DNA from 4 places in the Streptomyces sp. NPDC004629 genome. Region 4 is predicted to be linked to each of the others. Evidence: riboswitches for the same ligand, from Rfam matches in the RefSeq annotation. Region 4 holds a riboswitch; each other region holds the start of a gene.
The links. A riboswitch is a leader RNA that binds a small molecule or an ion and turns the genes downstream of it on or off. The one in region 4 is predicted to bind cyclic di-AMP.

Region 1 (2,193 bases), on a different contig from region 4:
TGCGGTGAGCGTAGGAGGCGGCGGGTCTCCTCGACCGCCGGCCGCACCCGCGCCGCCCGCCTGGTCACCGCGACATGGAAAGGCCCCGCCCCGGCGCGTACGGGGGAAGACGCGTCGGGGCGGGGGGTTCGTGGGGACGGGGGCGGCCCCGGGGCGCCCTCCACGGGGGAGGGCGCCGTTGCGCCGGGGCTGTGGCCGGACTACCGACCAGCCGTCACTTCAGGTGCAGCTGCTGGCCCGGGTAGATGAGGTCGGCGTTCTCGACGATGTCCTGGTTCAGCTGGAACAGCTTCTGCCAGCCGCCCTTGACGCCGTGTCGCTCGGCGATCGAGCTGAGGGTGTCGCCCGTGACGACCTTGTACTCGCCGTCACCCTTCTTGACCGTCTTGCCGGTCGGGGTGGTGACCGTCTTGTTCGCGGCCGGCCGGTCGGCGGAGCGGGAGGCGGACTGCCGCTCGGTGGAGCGGTCGGTGCCGGCATTCGAAGAACCGGTGCCGGTGCCGGTGTTCGAAGAACCGGTGCCGGTGCCGGTGTTCGAGGAACCGCTGCCCGTGGTGGTGTTCGAGGAGCCGGTGTTGCCGCCGGACGCGGAGCCGCCGGCGTAGGCGGCGCCGGACAGGCCCTTGCCGCAGACCGGCCAGGCACCCTTGCCCTGGCCCGCGAGAACCTTCTCGGCGATCGCTATCTGCTGCGACTTGCTGGCCCTGTCGGCGGTGCCCGCGTACTGCGTGCCGCCGTACGCGGCCCAGGTGGAGGCCGAGAACTGCAGGCCGCCGTAGTAGCCGTTGCCGGTGTTGATGGACCAGTTGCCGCCGGACTCGCACTGGGCGACGGTGTCCCACTCGGAGGCGGTGGCGGCGGAGGCGCTGCCGGCCGCCATCAGCGGGGCGGCGACTGCGGCGCCGGTGACACCGGCGAGCGCCACGACACGGGTGACCTTGGACGTACGACGACGCTTGCCCTTGCCGAAGAACAGCATGGATGGATCCCCTCACCGACGCCTGCGAGGTGAGCTGTCGGGTTCGGGCCGGTTGAGTTGCCCGGCCACGTCTCCGTGTGGAGGCGTGGCTTCACCCCGAGCCGCTTCGGTCAACCGACCGGCACGGCACTTACCTTGGGTCCCCCGCTCCTGCCTACGGCGCTTGACGCGACGACTGTTCCCGTACGGCCGCTGGCAGGACTCGGCGTTGCGGCAGCCGGGGCTCGCGGTGGCGAGCGGTCATGACCGTAGGCATGCGATCGCCGGAATTTCAAAGACGATCAGGGCTTCTGAGACTCATCCCACACTTTGAGCAAACCGGACATCACCCACGAAACGAGACGTCAGCTCCCGCTACTTTTCGCCCGTTTCGACCCCGACGTCCAGGGTCTGACCGGGGGCGATGTGGTTCGGATCGGCACCGATGGCCTTCTCGTTGGCGGCGTAGAGCGCACGCCAGCCGCCGTCCACATCAAGGGAGTCGGCGATGGAGGCGAGAGTGTCGCCGGCGCGCACGGTGTAGGCGTGCCGCCCGGCGGGGCCTGACTCCTGGTCAGCCGTCCTGCTTGCCCCGCTTACCCCGCTTGCCTCGCTTGCCCCGCTTTCGTTCGCACTGTCGCCCCGGTGGCGACCGCCGCCGAGGGATCCGGTGTCGACCAGGCTCCAGGAGCCTCCGCTGCGCCAGGAATTGTCCGAGGCCGCGGACTCGCGGTTCTCCGTGGGCGAGCCGTCCTCCGGCGAGGCGCCGGGCTCGGACGAGGCCGGCCCACCGGGCTCGGCGGAACCCGTAGGGCCGTCCGTCGCATCGCGGCCGGCACTCGCGCTCGGCGAGGGCGAGGCGGACGGCGAGGCGTCCGCCTCGGGCGCCGCGGGGTCGGCGGGTTCTGAGGGCGAGGACGAGTCGGACGAGCCGGAGGATTCGGATCCTTCCGGTGAATCGGTGGAATCCAGTGGTTTCTGAGGATCTGACGGACCGGAGGACTTCGTGGAGCCCTTCGCACCGGACGAACCGCCGTCCGTCACGCCGGTGTCGACACCGACGGAGCCCGAGGCCGAGGTGAGCCCGGACAGCAGGGCGCAGGTCGCCCACGGGGTGGTGCCCCGGTCGGCGAGGATCTTCTCGGCGACGGCTATCTGCTGCGAACGGCTGGCCTGGTCCGGGGTCGTCGCATACTCAAGACCGCCGTGTCCGTCCCAGTCCTGCTGCGAGATCT
Region 2 (2,193 bases), on a different contig from region 4:
CCGGGGCTCGGACGCCGCCACCGCCACTGCTCCCGGCCGCGGCTCGATCGCCGCCGCCACCGCTACAGCTTCCGGCTGGGGCTCGAACGCCACCACCGCCACCGCTTCAGGCCGGGGCTCGGACGCCGCCGCTGCTTCAGGCCGAGGCTCGATCGCCGTCACCGCCTCCGGTTGCCGCACAGCGTGCCGGGTCAGCATCTCGCGTGCCGCGGCGAGCTTGCGGCGGTTGCTCTCCTTGGAATCGGCCGGTGAGGGCCTGTGCCGCCCGATAGCGGGCGCGGGCAGCGCCGACGCGTTCGGCGCCTCGGGTTGTCGCTGCCGCGCGGGCACGGCGGGCAGCGCGGCGACGGGCCCCGCGGCCGGCTCGGGACCGGAACGAGCGGCAGTCTCCGGGAGCGAGCGGCCGGTGGGCTCGGGTGCCGGGCCGCCGGTCAGTGCCGGTGCCGAGCCGGCCGGCAGTGCCGGGAGCGGGCCGCCGGGCAGTGCCGGTGCCGGGCCGCCGGTCAGTTCCGCGACGGTGCGACGGGTGGGTCCCGGGGGCAGTTCGGGCACGGGGCGGCCCGCGGCCTCCGGCCCGCCGTCCGACGGGGGAGGGCCGGGGCGGTCTCCGACCGGCCGCTCGGGCATCCGGTCGGCCGGGAGCACGGCCGGAACGGTCGGACCGAGCTTCGCGCGCGCCACGTCGAACCACTGCCGGGCGACCTCGTCGAGGGCGGGATCGCCGCGCCCGCCCGGCCGCTTGCGCAGCGGGACACCGCGCGTCCGTGTTCTGGCGGTCATCGCACGCGTCGCGTTGTAGTTCCCGGTGGCGTTCTCGGCCTGGTCGTAGAGGCTGTCGATCCGTTGCCGGACCTCGTCGCGGCTCTCCGGCGCCATGGGCGACGCGCTCCTTCCGTGCTCCGCCTGCCGAGTCAGCCGTCGGGTTCGGGCGTACGGTTCCGGAAGGCGTGCCCTACGGCCCCTGCCCGCAGGGCAGTCGGGCCGATTCACCCCATCGTCGGTCGGGTCCCCGGCTCCGGTCGGCTCGGCGGCCACCGGACTCGGCGGCGGCCGCGCGGCCCGACGGGGTTCGCCGGGTGGACCGGGCGGCCTGGGCGTCAACCTAGCCAACATGTGTCCCTCGTGTGAAGGTTGGAGCGCGGAATGCCCGATACGCGGGTGTGAGATCCGTCCCCGGACCCGGTCGTCACAGCCTGACGACGATGAGCGCGGTGTCGTCGGTGGCGCCCTCGGGCGGCAGCAACTCCCGCAGCACGACGTCGGCGAGAACCTCCGGTTCGGCGGTGCGATGGCGGCCGAGGGAGTCGGCGAGGCGGGCCAGACCGGCGTCGATGTCCTCGTGCCGCCGCTCGACCAGTCCGTCGGTGTACAGGACCAGCGACGCGCCGAGGCCGAACGTGGTCAGGGCCTCCCGGCGCGGCCGGGGATCGGGCTGGGCGTCGAGCGGGTGATCGGTCGCCCGGTCGAGGAACTCCACACGGCCGTCGGCGTGGACGAGCGCCGGCGGCGGGTGGCCCGCGCTGCTGTAGGCGATGGTGCGCGCGTCGAAGTCGATGAACGTCGTCACCGCCGTGGCCGATTCGGCGCCGTCGACCACATGGGCGTAGCGCCCCAGGACGTCCAGGGCCTGGGCGGGGCCCACGGCGACGCGTGAGGCGGCGCTCAGGGCGCTGCGCAACTGCCCCATGACACCGGCCGCTTCCAGGCCGTGCCCGACCACGTCGCCGACCGACACGCCGATGCGGTCGCCGTCGACCAGGTCGACGAGGTCGTACCAGTCTCCGCACACGTTCAGCGCGCCGACGGCGGGCTGGTACCGCACGGCGGCCCGGTGGCAGCCGATCTGCCGTGGGGCGGGCAGCATCGCCTTCTGCAGCGCGAGCGCCACCTCGCGCTCGCGCGCATGCGCCTGACGCAACCGCTCGTTGACGTCCTGGAGTGTGCAGGCGCGCCGGTACAGCTCGGACTCCAGCACCTCGCCCCGGCCGGCAGCGGTCTCGCGCCGCACCCGTACGAGTTCGGTGGCCTCCTCGATCCGGTGCACCAACAGGGCGACCCTGCCGTCCCGGTCCAGCACCGGAGCGTTGACCGGGCTCCAGTACCGGCTGTCCCAGTGGCCGGGCCGGTCGGGGTGCTGGAGGTCGTAGCGTTGCGGGGCCATCGCGTCCCGCTCACCGGTGGCCAGCACCCGCA
Region 3 (2,193 bases), on a different contig from region 4:
GCACGTGCGGCCCGCGACGGCCACCGCCGTGGTCGTCGGCGACCTGACCGGCATCGATCTGGACGCGCTGCTCGGCGAGTCCCTGGGGGCGTGGACCGGCGCCGCGTCCCAGCCGCGTCCGGTGCCGTCGGTGAGCGCCGACGACCGCGGCCGGGTCGTCATCGTGGACCGTCCCGGTGCCGTCCAGACGCAGCTGCTCATCGGCCGCGTCGGCGCCGACCGGCATGACCGGGTCTGGCCCGCCCAGGTGCTCGGCACGTACTGCCTCGGCGGCACCCTCACCTCCCGGCTCGACCGCGTTCTGCGGGAGGAGAAGGGCTACACCTACGGCGTGCGCGCCTTCGGCCAGGTCCTCAGGTCCGCCTCCGACGGCACGGGCGCCTCGCTGCTCGCCATCAGCGGCTCCGTGGACACCCCGAACACCGGTCCCGCGCTGGCCGACCTGTGGACGGTGCTGCGCACGCTGGCCGAGGAGGGGCTCACCGATGCCGAGCGCGACGTCGCCGTGCAGAACCTCGTCGGGGTGGCGCCGCTGAAGTACGAGACGGCGGCGGCCGTGGCGAGCACGCTCGCCGACCAGGTGGAGCAGCACCTGCCGGACGACTACCAGGCGAACCTGTACCGGCAGCTGGCCGCCACGGGCACCGTGGAGGCCACCGCCGCGGTGGTGAACGCGTTCCCGGTGGACCGGCTGGTGACGGTCCTGGTCGGCGACGCCGCGCAGATCAAGGAGCCGGCCGAGGCGCTCGGTATCGGCGAGGTACACGTGGTGTCCGCGGAGTAGGCGGAGCAGTTCGAGGTCCGGCACACGCGCGTGGGGCCCTGACGACCGGTCGTCAGGGCCCTTCCGTTCCCCCGGGGTGCCCGAATTGTGGCGGAGGGTGCCTGTCTGCGCTGTGGGATGCGCTACAAACACCCTGTTCGGTTTGGGGAGGGAAAGTGGCCCCCCTTAGCGTCGTCCGGGCTGTTCGTCAGGCAGTGCGCCGCGCCCGCGGCACCGGACAGCCATCGCCGAGTCCCCGTACGGCGCGAGCCAGGGGAGCCGGGGACCCAAGTCCCTGAGGTGAATCGGGCGTCCGCGCGGTGTGCGGCCTCCCGTAGGAGACCTTCCTGCTCCGAACCTGTCAGCTAACCCGGTAGGCGAGAAGGAAGGAAAGGACCAGCCACTTCATGGCGTTCACCCGCGCCACCGGGAAGCATCGTCGTTCCGGCCGGATGCACCGCACCTCCGCCCGCGCCGCGGGCGTCGCGACCCTCGCCGCCACCGGCGTCATGGGCACCTTCGCGGCCGGCCCGGCGCACGCCGCCGGGACCACCGCGGAGCAGACAGGCCTCATCCCCGTCGTCGGCATCGGCGACTCGGTCGCCGAGCAGATAGGCGCCCAGGCGGCCGCGCAGCGGCAGGCCGCCGAGGAGAAGGCGGCCGAGGAGGCCGCGCGCAAGGCGGCGGCGCGGCGGGCGGCGACGGAACGCGCGGCCGAGGTCCGGGCGGCCCGCGAGGCCGAGCGCAGGCGACTGAACGCCTACGTCGTGCCGATCGCGCACTCCTATGTCTCCACCGGCTACCGCACCGGCGGCTCCCTGTGGTCCTCCGGCACCCACACCGGCATCGACTTCCACGCCGCCGCCGGTACCGCCGTCCACGCGGTGGGCTCCGGCACCGTCGTGTCGGCCGGCTGGGGCGGCGCGTACGGCTACGAGGTGGTGATCCGGATGGCCGACGGCATGTACACCCAGTACGGCCATCTGTCGTCCGTCGGTGTCTCGGTGGGCGAGCGGGTCACTCCGGGGCGGCAGCTCGGGCTCTCCGGCTCGACGGGCAACACGACCGGCCCGCACCTGCATTTCGAGGCGCGGACGACCGCGGAGTACGGCTCCGACGTCGACCCCGTCGCCTATCTCCGCAAGCACGGCGTGAACGTCTGACGACCGGCGGCGCGTGGGTGCCGCGGCCCCGGCTCGCGAGCCGGGGTTTTCGTCGTTTCGGACGCCCCGATGTCCAAAAAATATCCATGGAATCCGGCCCGCCATCGGAAATTCCGGCTCATTGTCATAGAGTCACGGAACACACGTCAATCGTCGGCGTTTCACGGGGATTAAGGCGGAGGTCGGTCATGCGTATTCCGGCGCACTCGGTGTGCACGGCGATCCGGGACGACATCGTCGCCGGTGTCTACGAGCGCGGCAGCCGGC
Region 4 (2,193 bases):
GGCGAGTCCGTCACGCTGGACGGGCCGCGCCCCGGGCGACTGGTGGTGCGGGACGTCGCCGAGGACGAGTGGCGGGTGGAGGTGGCCCCGTGCCGCGAGGGCACGCGCGCGTACCCGGACGGTCTGCAGTGGACCGAGGGCGCGACGGAGACGTACACGATCACGGGGAACGACCCGCTGTCGGCCCGCGCCCGCTCGGAGCGCTCGGTGCGGCTGCACCGCCCGGATCTGCCGTGGGACACCACGGTCCAGGTCCGTTCGGAGATTTCCGGTGACGTCGGCCACTTCGTCACCGCCGACGAGGTGGTCTGCACGACGGGCGGCGAAGTGATCTTCCACCGGACCTGGGAGAAGCGAATTCCCTGGACCACGGAATGAAGTGCCCGTTTTGCCGCTATTGGCACCTCAATTCCCCTTGGCGCTGAATGTACTTGAGCTTCGAGGGAAGTGACTTGGGTCACCCTTTACCGTGGCGCAGCACCCCGCCCGCAGCCCCCACCGCCCTTTCCTCGATGCTCAGTTGACCCTTGGCAATAGCAAAGGATCAAGCGGCTCATACATCTCAATCGCATGTCAATCGGTATGAGATGGGAATCCACCACTTGTTTCCGACATGTGCGGTCGCATAGCTTCCGGGCCAGTCGGATGGACGCCGAATCCTGCCGCCACCCGACATGACCCATCGACGAACCACATTTCGTACGGCAGGAGCGGGGGACCCAGGGAAGTCGCCGGGCCGGACGGCACAGCCGACCGGAACGGCTAGGGGTGAAGTCGCGTCGCCTTTCGGCGGCCGACCGGGCACCTCCCCCGCCCGAACCCGACAGCTCACCTCGCAGGCGCCGGAGAGGAACATCGCCATGTCTGCAGCCGCTCGGCACCGCCACCCCCGCACCAACCGCCTCGTCCGCACCCTCGTCGTGGCCGGCACCGGAGCCGCGGTGCTCGCCCTGCCGCTCCTCGGCGCCACCGGCGCCCACGCGGCCACCCCCGGGTCCGTGACAACGGCCGGCACAACGCCTGCCGGGTACCCGAACAACCTCGACGGCTGGATCCGCGAATCGCTCGCGATCATGGCGGAGAAGAACATCCCCGGCACCTACAACGGCATCCACCGCAACATCATGCGCGAGTCCTCGGGCAACCCACGGGCCATCAACCTCTGGGACTCCAACGCCGCCAAGGGCATCCCGTCCAAGGGCCTGCTCCAGGTGATCGACCCGACGTTCAACGCCTACCACGTGGAGGGAACGTCGTACGACATCTACGACCCGGTCGCCAACATCACGGCCGCCTGCAACTACGCCGCCAAGCGCTACGGCTCGATCGACAACGTCAACGGCGCCTACTGACACACCGCGTCACGGAAACAGTCTTTCGAGGACGACGGCCACGCCGTCGTCCTCGTTCGACAGGGTGACCTCGTCGGCCACCGCCTTCAACTCTGGGTGGGCGCCGGCCATCGCCACCCCGTGGGCGGCCCAGTCGAACATCGGGATGTCGTTCGGCATGTCACCGAAGGCGACGGCCTCTTCAGGAGCCAGCCGAAGGTGCTCGGCGGCCAGGGCCAGACCGGTGGCCTTGTTGATACCGCACGGCTGCAGCTCGACGGTCCCGGGCCCGGACATGGTCACGGTCGCCAGGGAGCCCACGACCGCGCGCGCCGTCGCCGCCAACTCGTCGTCCGACAGGGCGGGGTGACGCAGCAGCACCTTGCTGATGGGCGCGCACCACAGATCGTCGCGCCGCTCGACACGGACGGCGGGCAGGGTCGGATGCGGCATCAGATACCCGGGCTCGATGAGCGTGAGCCCGCTCACCCCGTCCTGGTCGACGGCCGCGTACACCTGCCCCACCTCGGCCTCGATCTTGCCGAGCGCGGTCTCGGCCAACTCCCGGTCCAGGGTGACCGACCACAGCAGGCGGTCCATGTCGGCGTCGTACACCTGCGCGCCCTGTCCGCACACGGCGAGCCCCCCGCGGCCCAGCGTGTCGAGCAACGGCCGCACCCGGGGCGCCGGCCGCCCCGTGACCACCAGGTGCCGGGCGCCGGCCCGTGCCACGCGCGCGAGCGCGGCGACGGACCGGTCGGAGAGGGTGTCGTCGCCACGCAGGAGCGTTCCGTCGAGGTCGGTGGCGACGAGTGAATACGCGGGAGGAGCGGCCATGACCAGAGAATACGGACAGCGGGCC

Region 1: it holds a riboswitch for cyclic di-AMP, as region 4 does, so the genes downstream of both, ACFYTE_RS10885 (transglycosylase family protein) here and ACFYTE_RS28705 (transglycosylase SLT domain-containing protein) in region 4, are expected to answer to the same signal.
Region 2: it holds a riboswitch for cyclic di-AMP, as region 4 does, so the genes downstream of both, ACFYTE_RS04935 (NlpC/P60 family protein) here and ACFYTE_RS28705 (transglycosylase SLT domain-containing protein) in region 4, are expected to answer to the same signal.
Region 3: it holds a riboswitch for cyclic di-AMP, as region 4 does, so the genes downstream of both, ACFYTE_RS23500 (M23 family metallopeptidase) here and ACFYTE_RS28705 (transglycosylase SLT domain-containing protein) in region 4, are expected to answer to the same signal.

The regions. Positions count from the first base shown of each region.
Region 1 is NZ_JBIALO010000006.1:79,245-81,437, forward strand. It holds gene ACFYTE_RS10885 (transglycosylase family protein) at 215-979, opposite strand; cyclic di-AMP (ydaO/yuaA leader) riboswitch at 984-1,151, opposite strand; gene ACFYTE_RS10890 (transglycosylase family protein) at 1,334-2,193, opposite strand, start outside.
Region 2 is NZ_JBIALO010000002.1:427,271-429,463, forward strand. It holds gene ACFYTE_RS04935 (NlpC/P60 family protein) at 1-876, opposite strand, end outside; cyclic di-AMP (ydaO/yuaA leader) riboswitch at 886-1,040, opposite strand; gene ACFYTE_RS04940 (PP2C family protein-serine/threonine phosphatase) at 1,187-2,193, opposite strand, start outside.
Region 3 is NZ_JBIALO010000015.1:90,586-92,778, reverse strand. It holds gene ACFYTE_RS23505 (M16 family metallopeptidase) at 1-784, shown strand, start outside; cyclic di-AMP (ydaO/yuaA leader) riboswitch at 1,000-1,158, shown strand; gene ACFYTE_RS23500 (M23 family metallopeptidase) at 1,171-1,926, shown strand; partial or broken gene ACFYTE_RS23495 (GntR family transcriptional regulator) at 2,115-2,193, shown strand, end outside.
Region 4 is NZ_JBIALO010000021.1:102,378-104,570, reverse strand. It holds gene ACFYTE_RS28710 (CocE/NonD family hydrolase) at 1-378, shown strand, start outside; cyclic di-AMP (ydaO/yuaA leader) riboswitch at 674-857, shown strand; gene ACFYTE_RS28705 (transglycosylase SLT domain-containing protein) at 861-1,352, shown strand; gene ACFYTE_RS28700 (HAD family hydrolase) at 1,362-2,168, opposite strand.